Linked DNA regions of Flammeovirga yaeyamensis. The protein of the gene in region 1 interacts with the protein of each later gene in a pairwise test. Links are inferred from orthologs where the notes say so. Each region holds a gene or a part of one and is shown on either strand. Other genes may lie near its edges.

Evidence for each region.
Region 2: the proteins of sucD (region 1) and sucC interact in binary tests that used the Escherichia coli proteins (3 or more experiments, as listed by UniProt). The link is inferred for Flammeovirga yaeyamensis from one-to-one orthologs.

What each region holds. Positions count from the first base shown.
Region 1 is NZ_CP076132.1:1,077,105-1,085,515, reverse strand. The notes cover bases 2,276-5,121. They hold sucD (succinate--CoA ligase subunit alpha), read left to right. Parts: upstream 2,276-3,182; coding sequence 3,183-4,061; downstream 4,062-5,121. Other genes in these bases: KMW28_RS04175 (OmpA family protein), read right to left, coding at 4,134-4,808; yidD (membrane protein insertion efficiency factor YidD), read right to left, coding at 2,786-3,007; KMW28_RS04190 (C1 family peptidase), read right to left, coding at 2,276-2,683. In the rest of the region: KMW28_RS04200 (tetratricopeptide repeat protein), read right to left, coding at 1-866; KMW28_RS04195 (sugar 3,4-ketoisomerase), read right to left, coding at 1,074-1,553; more of KMW28_RS04190, read right to left, coding at 1,577-2,275; KMW28_RS04170 (OmpA family protein), read left to right, coding at 5,341-6,042; KMW28_RS04165 (LysM peptidoglycan-binding domain-containing protein), read left to right, coding at 6,086-7,261; cytochrome c biogenesis protein CcsA, read left to right, coding at 7,578-8,411. UniProt on the Escherichia coli protein: Succinyl-CoA synthetase functions in the citric acid cycle (TCA), coupling the hydrolysis of succinyl-CoA to the synthesis of either ATP or GTP and thus represents the only step of substrate-level phosphorylation in the TCA.
Region 2 is NZ_CP076132.1:2,668,599-2,675,258, reverse strand. The notes cover bases 1,011-3,938. They hold sucC (ADP-forming succinate--CoA ligase subunit beta), read right to left. Parts: upstream 3,106-3,938; coding sequence 1,915-3,105; downstream 1,011-1,914. Other genes in these bases: topA (type I DNA topoisomerase), read right to left, coding at 3,384-3,938; lpxK (tetraacyldisaccharide 4'-kinase), read right to left, coding at 1,011-1,840. Also shown: KMW28_RS10475 (4Fe-4S dicluster domain-containing protein), read right to left, coding at 1-4; KMW28_RS10470 (arginine-tRNA-protein transferase), read left to right, coding at 174-836; more of lpxK, read right to left, coding at 833-1,010; more of topA, read right to left, coding at 3,939-5,795; KMW28_RS10450 (citrate synthase), read left to right, coding at 6,213-6,660. UniProt on the Escherichia coli protein: Succinyl-CoA synthetase functions in the citric acid cycle (TCA), coupling the hydrolysis of succinyl-CoA to the synthesis of either ATP or GTP and thus represents the only step of substrate-level phosphorylation in the TCA.

The sequences.
Region 1 (8,411 bases):
ATCTTGATCTGTAACTCATGTGCTTTCACATTAGAGTTATCTTGTTTTAAAGCATCAAATAAAAGATCACTTGATTTATCAAAATCATATATCTGATAATAACATACGGCAATCCAATATTTATACTCAGGAGTAAGTTTAGCCACTAACTTTTTATAGGACCCATAATTCGCCTTATCAATTATAGAATTTAATAGAGTATATTCTTCTAGATTGTAATAAGCATAGCCTAATTCGTAATAAAATCTTGCTGAATTTTTACTATCCTGAGGAACATAAGACAATGCTTTTTTAATATCTCTAACCGCATGTTCATATTCTTGTTCCATGTTATACAGTTTACCAGAATAATAAAGAGCAATGTAATTACTATCTGATATCGCTACAACATCATTAATATGCGGTCGAATCTTATTGTATTGTTTTTCTTTGAAAAGAATCATGATAATTTGATTCTTTGCATTTATTCTCTGACTCTTATTACTATTTGATAAATACTTAAACGATTGATCAAAGTAATAAACCGCCTGTTCATAATAATCTTTACGCATGTAAAGACGTGCCAATTGATAATTCATAAAACCGTTTTCAGGAAACTGTTTTAATCCTTGTTCAAAAGTATCAATTGCATTATTGAACTGCTTCATTGTCACCTGACACTTCGCCTTCATCAAGTAATATTTCTCTTGGGTAGAATCATAGCGTATAGCTAATGCGTACTCATCAATTGCTTCTAAGTACTTGTTTGCTTTTCTATTATTTTCTGCCAAAACGAAATATGCAGCTGCACGATCAGCTTGTGCGTACACCTGACTAAAAACTTGAAGAGCAAGAATCGGCAACAATAATTTTAGTAGTGACCTCATCTTATTTTTACAACGTAGTTCTGAGTTTCTTTTAAACTTAAAACAATGAATTACCCACTTGATATTCAAATAAATACCCTTTTTGAATTAAGAATAGAAGTTTGTATTTCAAAGTTTTAAAAAAAATCACCTAGCAACGTGTTAAAACAGAACTAAGTGATTTTTAACTTGTTAAAACAAACAAGTTCAAATTTTATTCCAAATCTATTACTCGTTATAAAATTTCTCATCCGAGTAGTCCCTTTGCAACCAATTTACCATATCGGTTTCATAGTCGTTAGGATCATACTCTGTAGAAGCTATTGTAACGGTAACAGCATTTTTATTAAAATATAAGGTTCTCCAAGTATTAGGGGGCAAATACAGACCCTGACAAGGATTATCAAGGATAAATACCTTTCTTTTCATGTCATCAAGAACAACCTCTACCTCCACTGTACCCGTAACTGCTACAATTACTTCTTCTGTTTCTTTATGAGCATGATTACCTCTAACAGTATCTTTTGTTCCGCCGTTCGTCCAAAATACTCTTTTTATAGGAAAAGGTATTTGTTTATTTTCAGATACAGGGGTTAAAAAACCCATTGTATGAGAACCGTGTTCCTCAATTTCTATAATGCGAGGCTTTTTATTTACCCATCTTTTCTTATTCAATGTCATGTTGTTTTCCTCTCTTATTCTATACACACCAATCTATTTTTGACATGAAATTAGATTAAACCTATTTTCTTTTTGATATCAGATGGAATAGCATCCTTATGAACCATAATTGAAACGGTCTTAAGTTTTACATATCCTTCTGACATATATAAATAACCTCCGAAATCATTTGATTCAGCACCCCATGAATTTTTAGTAACATAATAAAGTGCTCCGTCTTTATCTTTCACAATGCCAACGATATGCATCAAGTGATCGTCTGTGGTTGAATAATTATCAAAAGTTGTTTGTCGTAACGAAGACGTTACTTCAATTTCCTTACCATCTTTCTCTTCAATAGTTGCTTTTCCATTTTTATGAGAAAATGATTTTTCAGAAACATCTCCATCCCATGTTAATGAATAGCCTTTATTTAAAGCATTATTCATTACCTCTTGCAAATCAGATAAAGGAAGATTGTAATAGATACCATCAGACCAATTATCTGGAATTTCTAGTACACATGGAGCATATGTTTTATATGCATCGTAAGAAGTTAACTCGACATAATCATCAGGATTAAAGTCCAAGTTAGAAGCAAATTTTTGAGGTGTGTAAGATTTGCCCTCAAATTCAAATTCGACTGGAGTTCCGCCCATATATGCGTCCAAAATTGCATTAAAAGCATCGTCCCAGTTATCTGAAATTGTTCTTGATGTTGACAGCGTTTTCAAAACACTCTCCATCACACCGAATAATTCTTGATGATCATAAGGTCCTTTACTACCATTTTTCCCATCATACACAGCATTAGGAACAAAACCTTTCTCACGAATAATGTTCATTACATCGTGAGCAAGTCCACCTTCTCCAAACTGGGCTTTACCGTGTTTTCTTATATATTTTTTTGCTTTTAAAGGATATGTATTTCTTACAAAATACATTTCAGAAAGGTCAAACTCTCCTTTTCCTTTACGCATTAATTCAGATTCAATAAAAGAGGTTGTTGAAAAACTCCAACATGTACCTGTTCTACCCTGACTCTTTACAGGAGTTGTTTTTACCTGATTAACCACTTTAAGTTGAGTACCATCTACGATAGTTTCTTGTCCGAATACTGTTAGTGTAGAAGCTCCGGCAAGCAGTACAGAAGCTAGTATTTTTTTGATGGATAACATCTATATATAATTATATTTTAACGAGGATTAATTATATGTCATAATCGAATGCCTAAATGTACAAAAACGAAATGTTAATATCTAATTATATATTAAATTATGTTAAGGCACTGGATCGTATCCACTACCACCCCAAGGATGACAACTTTTTATTCTTTTGAAAGCTAATTTTCCGCCTTTTATCGGACCGTATTTCTTTAAAGCTTGCACAGTGTACTCAGAACAAGTAGGTGAGTATCTACAAGAAGATGGTGTATAAGGCGAAATAAGCACTTGATAACCTCTAACGAGCAGCACCATTATTTTTGAAATAAACTTTCCCATATTCGCATATTCGGGTATATAATGTTTGAAAAATCGTTTTTTCACATATATAGCGTTAAAACAATGACAATTTACCAATAAAAAAGATGATCTTTATTTATTATAATCATCAAATTGTATAAATTGCATCCAAATAAGTAATATTAATATTTACTAACAAATAACCAACACAACCATGAGTGTATTGGTCAATAAAGACTCAAAAGTAATTGTTCAAGGATTCACTGGATCTGAGGGCAGTTTTCACGCCGAGCAAATGATTGCTTACGGCACAAATGTAGTTGGAGGTGTAACTCCAGGTAAAGGTGGTCAATCTCATCTTGACAGACCAGTTTTTAACACAGTTGCTGACGCCGTAGAGCAAGCAGGAGCGAACGTATCTATTATTTTTGTTCCTCCAGCATTTGCTGCAGATGCTATTATGGAAGCTGCAGACGCAGGTATCAAAGTAATTATTGCAATTACTGAAGGTATTCCAGTAGCTGACATGGTTAAGGCAAAAGATTACATTAAAGGCAAAGACGTTACTCTTATCGGACCAAACTGTCCAGGTGTTATTACTCCAGGAGAGGCAAAGGTAGGTATTATGCCAGGTTTCATTTTCAAACCAGGTAAAGTAGGTATCGTTTCTAAGTCGGGTACTCTTACGTACGAAGCTGCAGATCAAATTGTAAAAGCAGGTTACGGAGTATCTACTGCAATTGGTATTGGTGGTGACCCAATTATTGGTACATCAACTAAAGAAGCAGTAAAATTATTAATGGCAGATCCAGATACTGAAGCTATCGTAATGATTGGTGAAATTGGAGGTAACTACGAAGCTGAAGCTTCAAAGTGGATCCAAGAACAAGGTAACCCTAAACCAGTTGTTGGTTTTATTGCTGGCCAAACTGCACCGAAAGGTAGAAGAATGGGTCACGCAGGTGCCATTGTTGGTGGTGAAGATGATACTGCAGAAGCTAAAATGCGTATTATGGAAGAGTGTGGAATCGCTGTTTCAAAATCACCGGCTGATATCGGAGAGACTTTAGCTAAATTATTAGTTAATGCATAATTGGAATTTATTCCAAGCCATAAAAAAAGACCTTGATTCAATTCAAGGTCTTTTTTTATAATAATGTTTTTTTTAGGATTGCTTAAGTACGATTTCAACTCTTCTATTTTCTAAGTGTCTTTCTCCAGAGCATCGTATACCATCAATACAATCGTTTACTATCTCTTCTTCCCCTACTCCTTCTGCTGTAATTCTAGTTGATGATATATTCTTCGATACCAAAATCTCTTTTAAATAGTCTGCTCGGCTTTGAGTAATTTCTTTATTGTAATCATTGGCTCCTCTAGCGTCTGAGTGAACTCTTATAATCACATTTATTTTATGATTTTTTGATAACAACTCATATAAAAAATCAATATGCTGCTCCCCGTCTTCTAAGATTGCTGAATTGTTCACTTCAAAATGTAAATCTGATAATGTATAAGGAATATCACATTTCACCTCTTTTATATTAAAGGATACCTCTATAATATTACTTTCTAAATCACCTTCGGTAGATATTGTATGTTCTTCTTGATCAAAATATAAATCCTTAGTACCGTAAATTTTATAATTTGCTTCGCCTTCCAATGTTAATACAAACTGACCATTCTGATCGGTATATATTGTTGTCTTGGCACCACTTTTGATATTTTTTATGCATACTTTTACACCTTCAATAGTATTTCCTTTTTCACTATCCAAGTAAATACCTTTGAGAGTATATTCCTTTTTTGAATTGGCGATAACATTTTGGGTTAGTATCACCAACAGCAGGAGAAAGCATAACTTTGTTAAGATTTGAGTATATCGCATAATGCACCTATCAATAAAGAGAGATAATTACTTATTAGAGTAAGTTTCAAATATACAAACTTAAAACGAATGTTAACGGAATTATGTTGTGTAAAACATTGATTTTTCTTACCTAGAAAGAAAAAAAATTATTATCGGTCAAGTTAAGATCAATCAAGCAACAACAGAAACAAACCCTTTATCTCAAAAAAATTAAATGACTAAAAATAGCATCTTACAATATTTTTTATTCTTTTTCGTAATTAGTCTTACGTCATTCACTGTTTCCGCGAAGGAAAATATTGTATTAATTGGTACTGTTTGCAATTTAAAAAACAAACCAATTAAAGATGTTAAGGTCCTTGCATTCAAGATAATTAATCTTTCCTCATCATCCAAAAAAGTACTTGTTTCATCTATTCAGACAACTACTGACAACGAAGGAAAGTTTTCCCTTGAATTGAGTAATAACGAAAATTTTGAAATATACTTTTCTAAGGAAAAAATGAAGAGTGTTCAAGGATCTATTCAGATTTTATCTTCTAAAATGAAAGGCGGTCAGAAAATAAGTATCCGCCATACAATGGATAAAAATGAAGAGTTTGCTAAGATTAAAATCAATAGCTCCAATTACAGTGATATAGAAAATAATTATCAAATAGAATCAAAAAGCGAGGACGTTTCTTTTATTCTTAAACACAAGGGCAGTGAATTCATTATTCCGATTCACAATTATGACACATATAGTCTATCAGTAACCAATCCTAATTATTTACACTCATATGATACAGTGGTTGAAATAAATGATCGAAAAACATATGAATTAGATTTAAACTTTAAAGAAGAAAAAGTCCATAAATTCGACATATACCCTTTTGAAGTAAACACAGATATTATCTCCTCTTCTGCTATAGAAGAACTCAACTCCGTTATTTCTACTTTAAAGAAAAGACCTCAGTTATCAGTAGAAATAAGTTGTCATACAGACTCTCGTGGTGATGATGATTTTAATTTATCATTATCAAAAAAACAGGCAAAATCCATACTTTTATATTTTATTTCTCAAGGAATTTCAAGAAAAAGAGTTGTTACAGACGGTTTTGGTGAAAACTTATTGATCAATGAGTGTAAGAATAATGTAAAATGTTCTAACTTAAAACATCTTGAAAATAGAAGAGTAGAGTATAGGTTTAAAAAAATGGATTGATCATTCAAACTACATGTATCAATTCAAGTTGTAGAGAATAAACATGACCGTAAAGACTAAACAAAAATATACTTTTGGATATTCATCATCTGATGTTCATTCCACACATTTTTGGCTAAACGAATTAAGTTCTGATAGTTTATTTTTAGGTGGAGGACTTTTAGAGAGTGCAGATGAACAAACAAAAACAACCTTAAATAAATCTTTTAAAGAAAATAAAAAACCTCAACTTGCATTACATGAAGCAAGTAAAGTTGTAAAAAATTTTGGGTGTAACGACTATGTTCTTGTCTATCTTAAAGATAGACGTTTGTGGCATACTCGCAATGGTAATATTCGTTTATTTGTCTATCGCGATGGTCGTTTTCTATCTCCTCCGCATACTAAAAACCCAGCAGTCGCTACTCCTTTTTTATTAAATGAAGACGATCAGTTAGTGGTCTGTAATGCTTCTTTATTATTTGAGACGGCTCCAAAATCATTAAAAGATATATTCTCTTCTTCCCTACCTCAAGAATCTGCAGAAGGGTTAATTCAACAAACTAAAGAAGACTTGTCTTTTGTAGGTATTCTTCCTTGTGAGTTTTTGAGAGACAATGCTCCATCAAGAAATAGAGAAAAAGCACTTCAGGAGGTATTTCCATTCGAAAAAGAGGTAGATGAAGCCCTTAGAAACCCTAATCAGAAGAAAAATCAGATCTATAATTTTGTAGGTTTCGTTTTATTTACTCTGTTGATCATCTTTATGTATCAGCAGAATAAATCTAATTGGGAAAGTCAAATACAGGAAAAAGATGATGAAATTGCAAACATCAAAAAGGAAAATACTAAATCTGAAAAGACCATAGAAGCTTTCCAACGTTATCAAACACAACATATTCAATCAATAGCTAATCGTGATTTTGATGTTTTCGACAACGAACGCTATCGAATGTACGCTTTGTTTAGAGATGCTAGGAAAAAATTCAAACGAGAAGAAATCGCTGAAAAGTTTAATATCTATAATCCCTTAGCTATTGAAGCAAAAGTAGTAATGGACGAAAATTGGTTTATAGTTCCTGTTAAGGGGACTCACCTAGTTCAAAAAGGAGAAACCTTGAAAAAAATTGCTCAAATGTATTATGATAACGAGCAAGAAGGTATTAAGTTGATTCAAGAATTTAACCCACAAGTAGTTGAAGGTCATTCTGTTTTTTTACCATTTGAAAATGAGCTTTAAACATCACTTATCCCTTAAAACCTAATTGATTAACAATAAGCATTAACTTAAAGAATGATAAATGAAGTTCTATCTAGAAGAACTATCAAAAATTTATACTCCTAATTTATTTTAAATACTACAATCCTCTTAAATTTGTGAATCAATTGGATAGTAATAATACTGTGCATGAAAAATTATTTTTCAATCCACTCAGGTTATTAAACAATATCACTTTTTTTAAATTAATAATGGAGAGAGTCAGCTTGTATATAAAGGAAGAAACTACTTTACTTTTTTTACAGCATCATTCCATTAAAGATCAAACAACAAATCAATGATTCACGCTTTCATTGGCAATTTTGGGCATTTCATGATTATTGTAGCATTTGTTACTGCAATACTATCTGCAATAGCCTATAGATTTACCGCAACAGAAAATAACATCGAGGAAAAACAACGATGGAAAAAATTAGCAAGAGCTACATTTATAATCCATGGTATAGCTGTTTTTTCAACGGTATGTACTCTCTTCTTTATGATATTCAATCATTATTATGAATACCATTATGTATGGAGTCACTCTTCTAATAATTTACCAGCTTATTACATCGTTTCTAGTTTCTGGGAAGGCCAAGAAGGTAGCTTTTTAGTTTGGACGTTTTGGCATGTTCTAATCGCCTTGTTCATTATCAAAAAATCTGGAGAGTGGGAGTACAATGTCATGTTTGTTGTGGCTGCAGTTCAGGCTTTCCTTATGTCGATGATATTAGGTGTGACAGTGTTTGGAGCTAAAATTGGTTCATCACCATTTATTCTTCTAAGAGACGCAATCGAGGCACCTGTATTTGCTACAAATCCTAATTTTATCCCTGAAGACGGTACTGGTCTAAATCCTTTACTTCAGAATATTTGGATGGTCATTCACCCACCTACTCTATTTATGGGATTTGCTTTAACATTGATTCCTTTTGCATTTGTAATTGCCGCTTTATTCCAAAAAGATTACCAAGGATGGGTAAAACCAAGTATGGGATGGGTAGTTACGGCTATCTCCGTGTTAGGTATTGGTATTATGATGGGGGCTTACTGGGCCTATGAAACACTAAACTTTGGTGGTTATTGGAACTGGGACCCTGTTGAAAATGCAGTGTATGTTCCATGGTTAATT
Region 2 (6,660 bases), 1.6 Mb from region 1 along the record:
TCATTCAAAAAAATTATTTTATTTCTTACAAAGTTATTAATAAAATCGATGGAGATCTATTAATTGTTGAATTGTTTTAAACAACTTTAATGTATCTGCCTATTTTTTTTAATAAGCGTAAAATTAAATAAATTGTTTTTGATTTAACCTGATTAATTAGCCAGATTTGTAATATGAAGATTCAATATATTGTAGACGATTTTATTAAAAGCTACGTTACCCCATCTCAATACGATTATTTATTGGCTGCTGGATACCGACATTTTGGAGAAAATTTCTTTCGTTACAATATTAATTTTCATCAAGATAAAGTTTGCAATGTCCTTCCTCTTCGTATTCCTTTAATTAATTTTTCTTTGAGTAAATCTCAAAAGAAAATTTTAAATAAAGCAAAATCATTTACTTGTTCGATTGATAAAGTTACTATTGATGAGACTACTAATGAATTATTTGATATCCATAAGCAGAAATTTGTAGATAATATCCCTAATTCAATTTATGACTTCTTATCAAAAACAAATACTCAAAATACACCGACAAAAATATACGAGTTAAGAGTTTTTGATAACACAAAAACTATTGCTATTAGCTATATAGGGATGGGAGAACAATCATTGTCATCAATATATGGTATGTACGACCCAAACTATTCTAAATATAGCTTGGGACTACTAACTATGCTCTTAGAAATACAATTTGGTTTGGCTAATGATTTTATCTATTACTATCATGGCTACTCCTATGATATCCCCTCTTTTTACGATTACAAAAAGAAGTTTAAACCACTAGAGGTTTTGAATTGGAATGAAAACAAATGGCAACCTTATAGTGGTTAATCATTTGCCTTTTTCAATATAGAGTTAATTTTATTCATCATACTATCCTCATCATCAAATAGAACATGAGGAGTGATAGGAAGAACAAAATAATTAAAATTTGATTCTTTGGTTAAGGATTTCAGTTTTGCGGCATCCTTTTCAGTAATTAATATATTATTTATTTTACTTTCTGATTCTACCCTAGCAATCGTTTTCTCGGTAAAAGAATAATGATCTCTAAATTTGAAATGATGATCTACACTGATATTTATCTTTTCAAGATGTTCTATTAGTGGCTTTGGATTTGCAATAGAAGTGAGCAGATTAATTTTCGAAGGTATTTTAACTTCAGTATTGTCTTTTAAAAAATACGCTTTATCATATTTTATGGATGTAAAAAATACTTCTGCATTACTATAATTTTTAGCTTTTTCTGTATAATTCTTTTTTGTTTCAACATCTAGAGTTTCAGGACATTTCGTGAAAATAATAATATCCGCTCTGTTAGCTCCTTCTCTTCTTTCTCTTAGGCGCCCGTATGGTAAAACATGATCATCAAAAAATGGAGCATTATAATCAGAGAGCATGATGTTTACATCTCGGTGAATTCCTCTATGCTGAAAAGCATCATCCAAAAGAACTAAATCTGTATTTTCAAAAAGTGGAACTCCAAAAACTCTTTCTTCAGCTACAACTACTTCTACTTTATCATATTTAGAATGATATTGCATCGGTTCATCTCCAATAGATTTTGATGTCGCTTCTTGGTCTGCTTTAATTGGTCCTTTAGTTTTTCTACCATAACCTCTGCTAAGAACACCTACATTATATTCTTCCTGATATTTTTGTATTAAAAATTCAACAAAAGGTGTTTTGCCAGTACCTCCAACAGATAAATTCCCAACATTGATCATCGGGATATCGAACTTAAAGGTTTTAAATGGCTTTGAATCGTATGACTTATTTCTTTGATGCGTAATTGCATCATAAATTTTTGAAAGTGGTTTTAATAAGAATTCCATAATTCAAAGATAAAAAAAGCAGTTGAAAACATACGCTTTCAACTGCTTCAAAGACTATTGTCTTATAATATTATTTATGCTAAAGCATTTTTTACTTTTTCAGCCGCCTCAGATAAAGTAATCGCTGATACTACTTTAAGACCTGATTCGTCGATAATCTTAGCTCCCTCTTCAGCATTTGTTCCTTGAAGACGAACAATAATTGGTACTTGAATGTCACCAATGTTTTTGTAAGCTTCAACAACTCCATTTGCTACACGATCACATCTTACGATACCACCGAATACATTGATAAGGATAGCTTTAACGTTAGGATCTTTAAGAATGATTCTAAATCCTGCTTCTACTGTTTTAGCGTTAGCTCCACCCCCAACATCAAGGAAGTTTGCTGGATCGCCACCAGAAAGCTTAATCATATCCATAGTAGCCATTGCAAGACCTGCTCCGTTTACCATACAACCAACGTTACCGTCAAGTTTTACATAGTTAAGACCAGATTCACCTGCTTCTACTTCAGTAGGATCTTCTTCTGAGATATCACGCATTGAAGCGATATCTTTATGACGGTATAAAGCGTTATCGTCGATACCTACTTTTGCATCAACTGCCATTACTTGGTCATCAGAAGTTTTAAATACAGGGTTGATTTCAAACATTTCAGAGTCAGTACCTACGTAAGCATTGTACAATGCTGTAACGAATTTTACCATCTCTTTGAATGATTTACCTGAAGTACCTAGGTTGAAAGCAATTCTTCTTGCTTGGAAACCTTGGATACCTAAACCTGGATCAACTTCTTCATGGAAGATTTTCTCAGGAGTTTTTTCAGCTACTTCTTCGATGTCCATACCTCCTTCTGGAGAGTACATGATCATGTTTTTACCAGTAGCTCTGTTTAAAAGAACAGAAATGTAATATTCTTTGATTTCAGACTCACCAGGATAGTATACATCTTGTTGAATCATCACTTTATTTACCTTCTTGCCTTCAGGTCCAGTTTGAGGAGTAACTAATTGCATTCCGATAATTTGCTCAGAAAGTGTTTTAACTTCTTCTAAGCTTTTGGCAACCTTAACTCCGCCACCTTTACCGCGACCACCTGCGTGGATTTGAGCTTTTACCACCCAAAAGTTAGTACCTGTTTCTTCGTTAAGTTTTTTAGCAGCTTCTACAGCTTCATCTGCAGTTTCAGCTACGTATCCTACTGGAACTTTAACACCGTATTCTTGAAGAATACTTTTTGCTTGGTATTCGTGAATATTCATGACATTTTCCCCTTTTGGGTGCACAAGTTTGTTTAGTGTATTGCTATATTTTAAACGCAATGACCTTCATCATTACAGTTTGGTAATACAATTCTAAATAAAATAAAACAAAAGTCAAATTTGCTTATGCGAATATTCAAAATAATAATTACCCTTTTAACCTAATAATCGGTTAAATTTCAATTATTAAGGCATTAATATTTATTTAGGCAAAAAGAATTTTAAGTTTTTTTGAAATAAAAAAAACACGCTTAATGAAAATTAAGCGTGTTTGTCGATTATTTTTTCTTCGCCGCTGTCTTCTTTTTAGCGGGAGCTTTCTTTTTTGTGGCGGTGGTTTTCTTTGCTGCTGTCTCTTTCTTAGCAGCAGCTTTACCTCTAGTTTTAGGAGTAGGTGCCTCTTCTATGATTTTCTTAACTTCTTCATAAGTTAATTCAGCAGCCTTTTCCTTTAACTCTTTAGGGATTTTAATATTTGCCTTATTGTAAGAAATATAAGCACCCCAACGACCATTTAATAATTGAAGGTTTTCTTCTTCTTCAAATGTTTTGATCAGCTTCTTAGCATCTGCTTCTCTTTTAGCTAAAATCAGCTCAATTGCAGTATCTAATTCAACTGTTTCTGGAGCATATTCTTTACCTAAAGAAACAAATTTACCATCGTGTCGAATATAAGGTCCAAAACGACCAATGGCTGCAACTACTACTTTATCTTCAAATTTACCAAGAGTTCTAGGTAATTTAAATAGCTCAAGGGCATCTTCTAGAGTAATAGACTCTAAGTATTGACCTTTTCTTAATGATGCAAACTTCTTTTCCTCATCGTCTTGCTCACCAATTTGAACAATAGGACCAAATCTACCCAAACGAGTAATGACTCTTTTTCCTGATTGAGGATCAATACCTAATTCTCTTTCAGCATGTGCCTCTGCTCTATCAGCATTTTCCTCTGTATCAACTACATTTTCATGGAATGGAGTATAGAAGTTTTTCAGCATATTTTGCCACTCCATATTTCCATGAGCAATTTCATCAAATTGTTCCTCTACATTTGCTGTAAAAGAATAATCCACAACTTTAGGGAAATGCTTTACAAGGAAATCATTTACCACCATTCCCATATTTGTAGGGAATAACTTTCCTTTTTCAGCACCATAAGTTTCGTTAAGGTCCTTGCTTACGATTTCGCCAGCTGAAAGAGTTAATTGATTATAAGCTCTTTCTTTTCCATCTCTAGCTTCCTTAATCACATATTCTCTTTTTTGAATAGTTGAAATTGTAGGAGCATAAGTTGATGGACGACCAATCCCTTTTTCTTCCAAAGTTTTTACTAAGCTTGCTTCAGTATATCTAGCAGCTGGTCTAGTAAATCTTTGAGTAGCATTAATTACATTGATAGGCAAATCTTGACCAACATTCAAAGGAGGTAACATACCTTTTGTAGTTTCATCCTCTTCAATATCATCATCGTCATTCGATTCGATATATGCCTTTAAGAAACCTTCAAACTTAATTACTTCCCCTTTAGCGGTAAACTTCTCAGTTCTTTTTGGAGTAGTAATTTCTGCAGTAGTCCTTTCTAATTGAGCATCAGACATTTGAGAAGCAACTGCACGTTTCCAGATCAAATCATATAATCTAGCCTCTCTATTATCTTCTAATTTTAATTTGTGGTTTTTAAAATTAGTAGGTCTAATGGCTTCGTGAGCTTCTTGTGCTCCTTTATTAGAAGTTTTGAAATGTCTTTCTTGAACATATGCATCACCATAAACATTTGCAATCTCTTCTGTAGCTGATTGAATAGCTTCTTGAGATAGATTTAATGAATCGGTACGCATATAAGTAATATGTCCAGCTTCATATAATCGTTGAGCAATAGACATAGTAGAAGCCACTGAGTAACCTAGTTTTCTACTCGCTTCCTGTTGTAAAGTGGAAGTAGTAAATGGAGGTGCCGGAGATTTTTTACCTGGACGTGTTTTGATATCAGAAATTTTGAAATCATCACCCAAGCAATCATTTAAAAATTTCTCTGCTTCTTCCTTAGTATTAAACTTTGTATTCAGCTCAGCTTCTAATGATTTATTATTACCTAAATCAAAATTAGCAACTACTCTATAATAGTCTTTTGGTTTAAAGCCTTCTATTTCTCTTTCTCTTTCAACAACGAGACGAGCGGCTACACTTTGAACTCTACCTGCTGAAAGGCCTCTTTGAATTTTTTTCCAAAGTACTGGAGATAATTCAAAACCTACTAAACGGTCAAGAATTCTTCTAGCTTGTTGAGCATTAACTAAATCAATATCAATAGTACGAGGCTTTTGTATCGCAGATTGAATCGCAGTTTTAGTAATTTCCCTAAAGACAATTCTTTTAGTGTCTTTATTTTTTAAATTGAGTGCCTCTTGTAAATGCCAAGAAATAGCCTCCCCCTCGCGGTCATCATCGGTCGCTAACCATACAGTTTCTGCTTCCTTAGTTAATTTTTTAAGCTCACGAATTACATCTTTTTTATCAGACTGTACTTCATAAATGGGCAAAAAGTCTTTTTCAACATCAATGGCATCGTTACCTTTCTTTAAATCTCGAACGTGTCCGTAGCTTGATCTTACTGTATATCCTTCGCCTAAGTATTTTTCTATTGTCTTTGCCTTTGCAGGTGACTCGACAATTAAAAGGTTTCTTGACATATATATTTATATTACACTATTAGTCTTCTATTTTTCATTTGCGAAATAAAGAGGTTTTCCTCCCGCGCGAAACAACTTATCACAAACATTATTAAAGTTCAAAAAAAAAAGTAATAAAAAAGTAAAATCAATAACAAAAATTTAGAAATGCTAATTTTTATCAAGTATGATTATGACAAATGTCATTTCTATCAACAAAATTATTTTTCCTTGATAATTAATCATTTCTTAATCTAACAATGTCAAAAACACCCCATTTTTTTGTTTAAAAACTATTATTAAGATATATTTAGGCACTCAAATCAATGGAGCGACCCATGAGGCGATTATTTTACACGTGCGAACAAATTAATTAACACCAAAATGCAAGAAGTAGAACTTGACCACAACAAACCTCAAACAAAGTCAGAAAAAAACATGAGTGAAAACACAGCGCAATTAACTTACCAGGGTAATACTTACGATTTACCAGTAGTTAAGGGCTCAGAGGATGAGCTAGGAGTAGATATTAGTAAACTAAGAGCGACAAGTGGATTGATCACTTTAGACGTAGGATTTAAGAACACTGGTTCGACTACAAGTGATGTCACTTTCTTAGACGGAGAAAAAGGTATCTTAAGATACAGAGGCTATTCGATTGAAGATTTATGTGAGCATTCTACTTTCTCAGAAGTAGCTTACTTACTTATCAATGGCGAATTACCAACAGCCCAAGAATTTGAGCAGTTTAAACACGACATTTCTCGTCACACATTAGTTCATGAGAATGTAAGAAAGATCTTTGATGGTTTCCCAGCAGATGCACATCCAATGGGTGTTTTATCTTCTTTGGTTACTTCATTGACTGCATTCCACCCGGAATCGT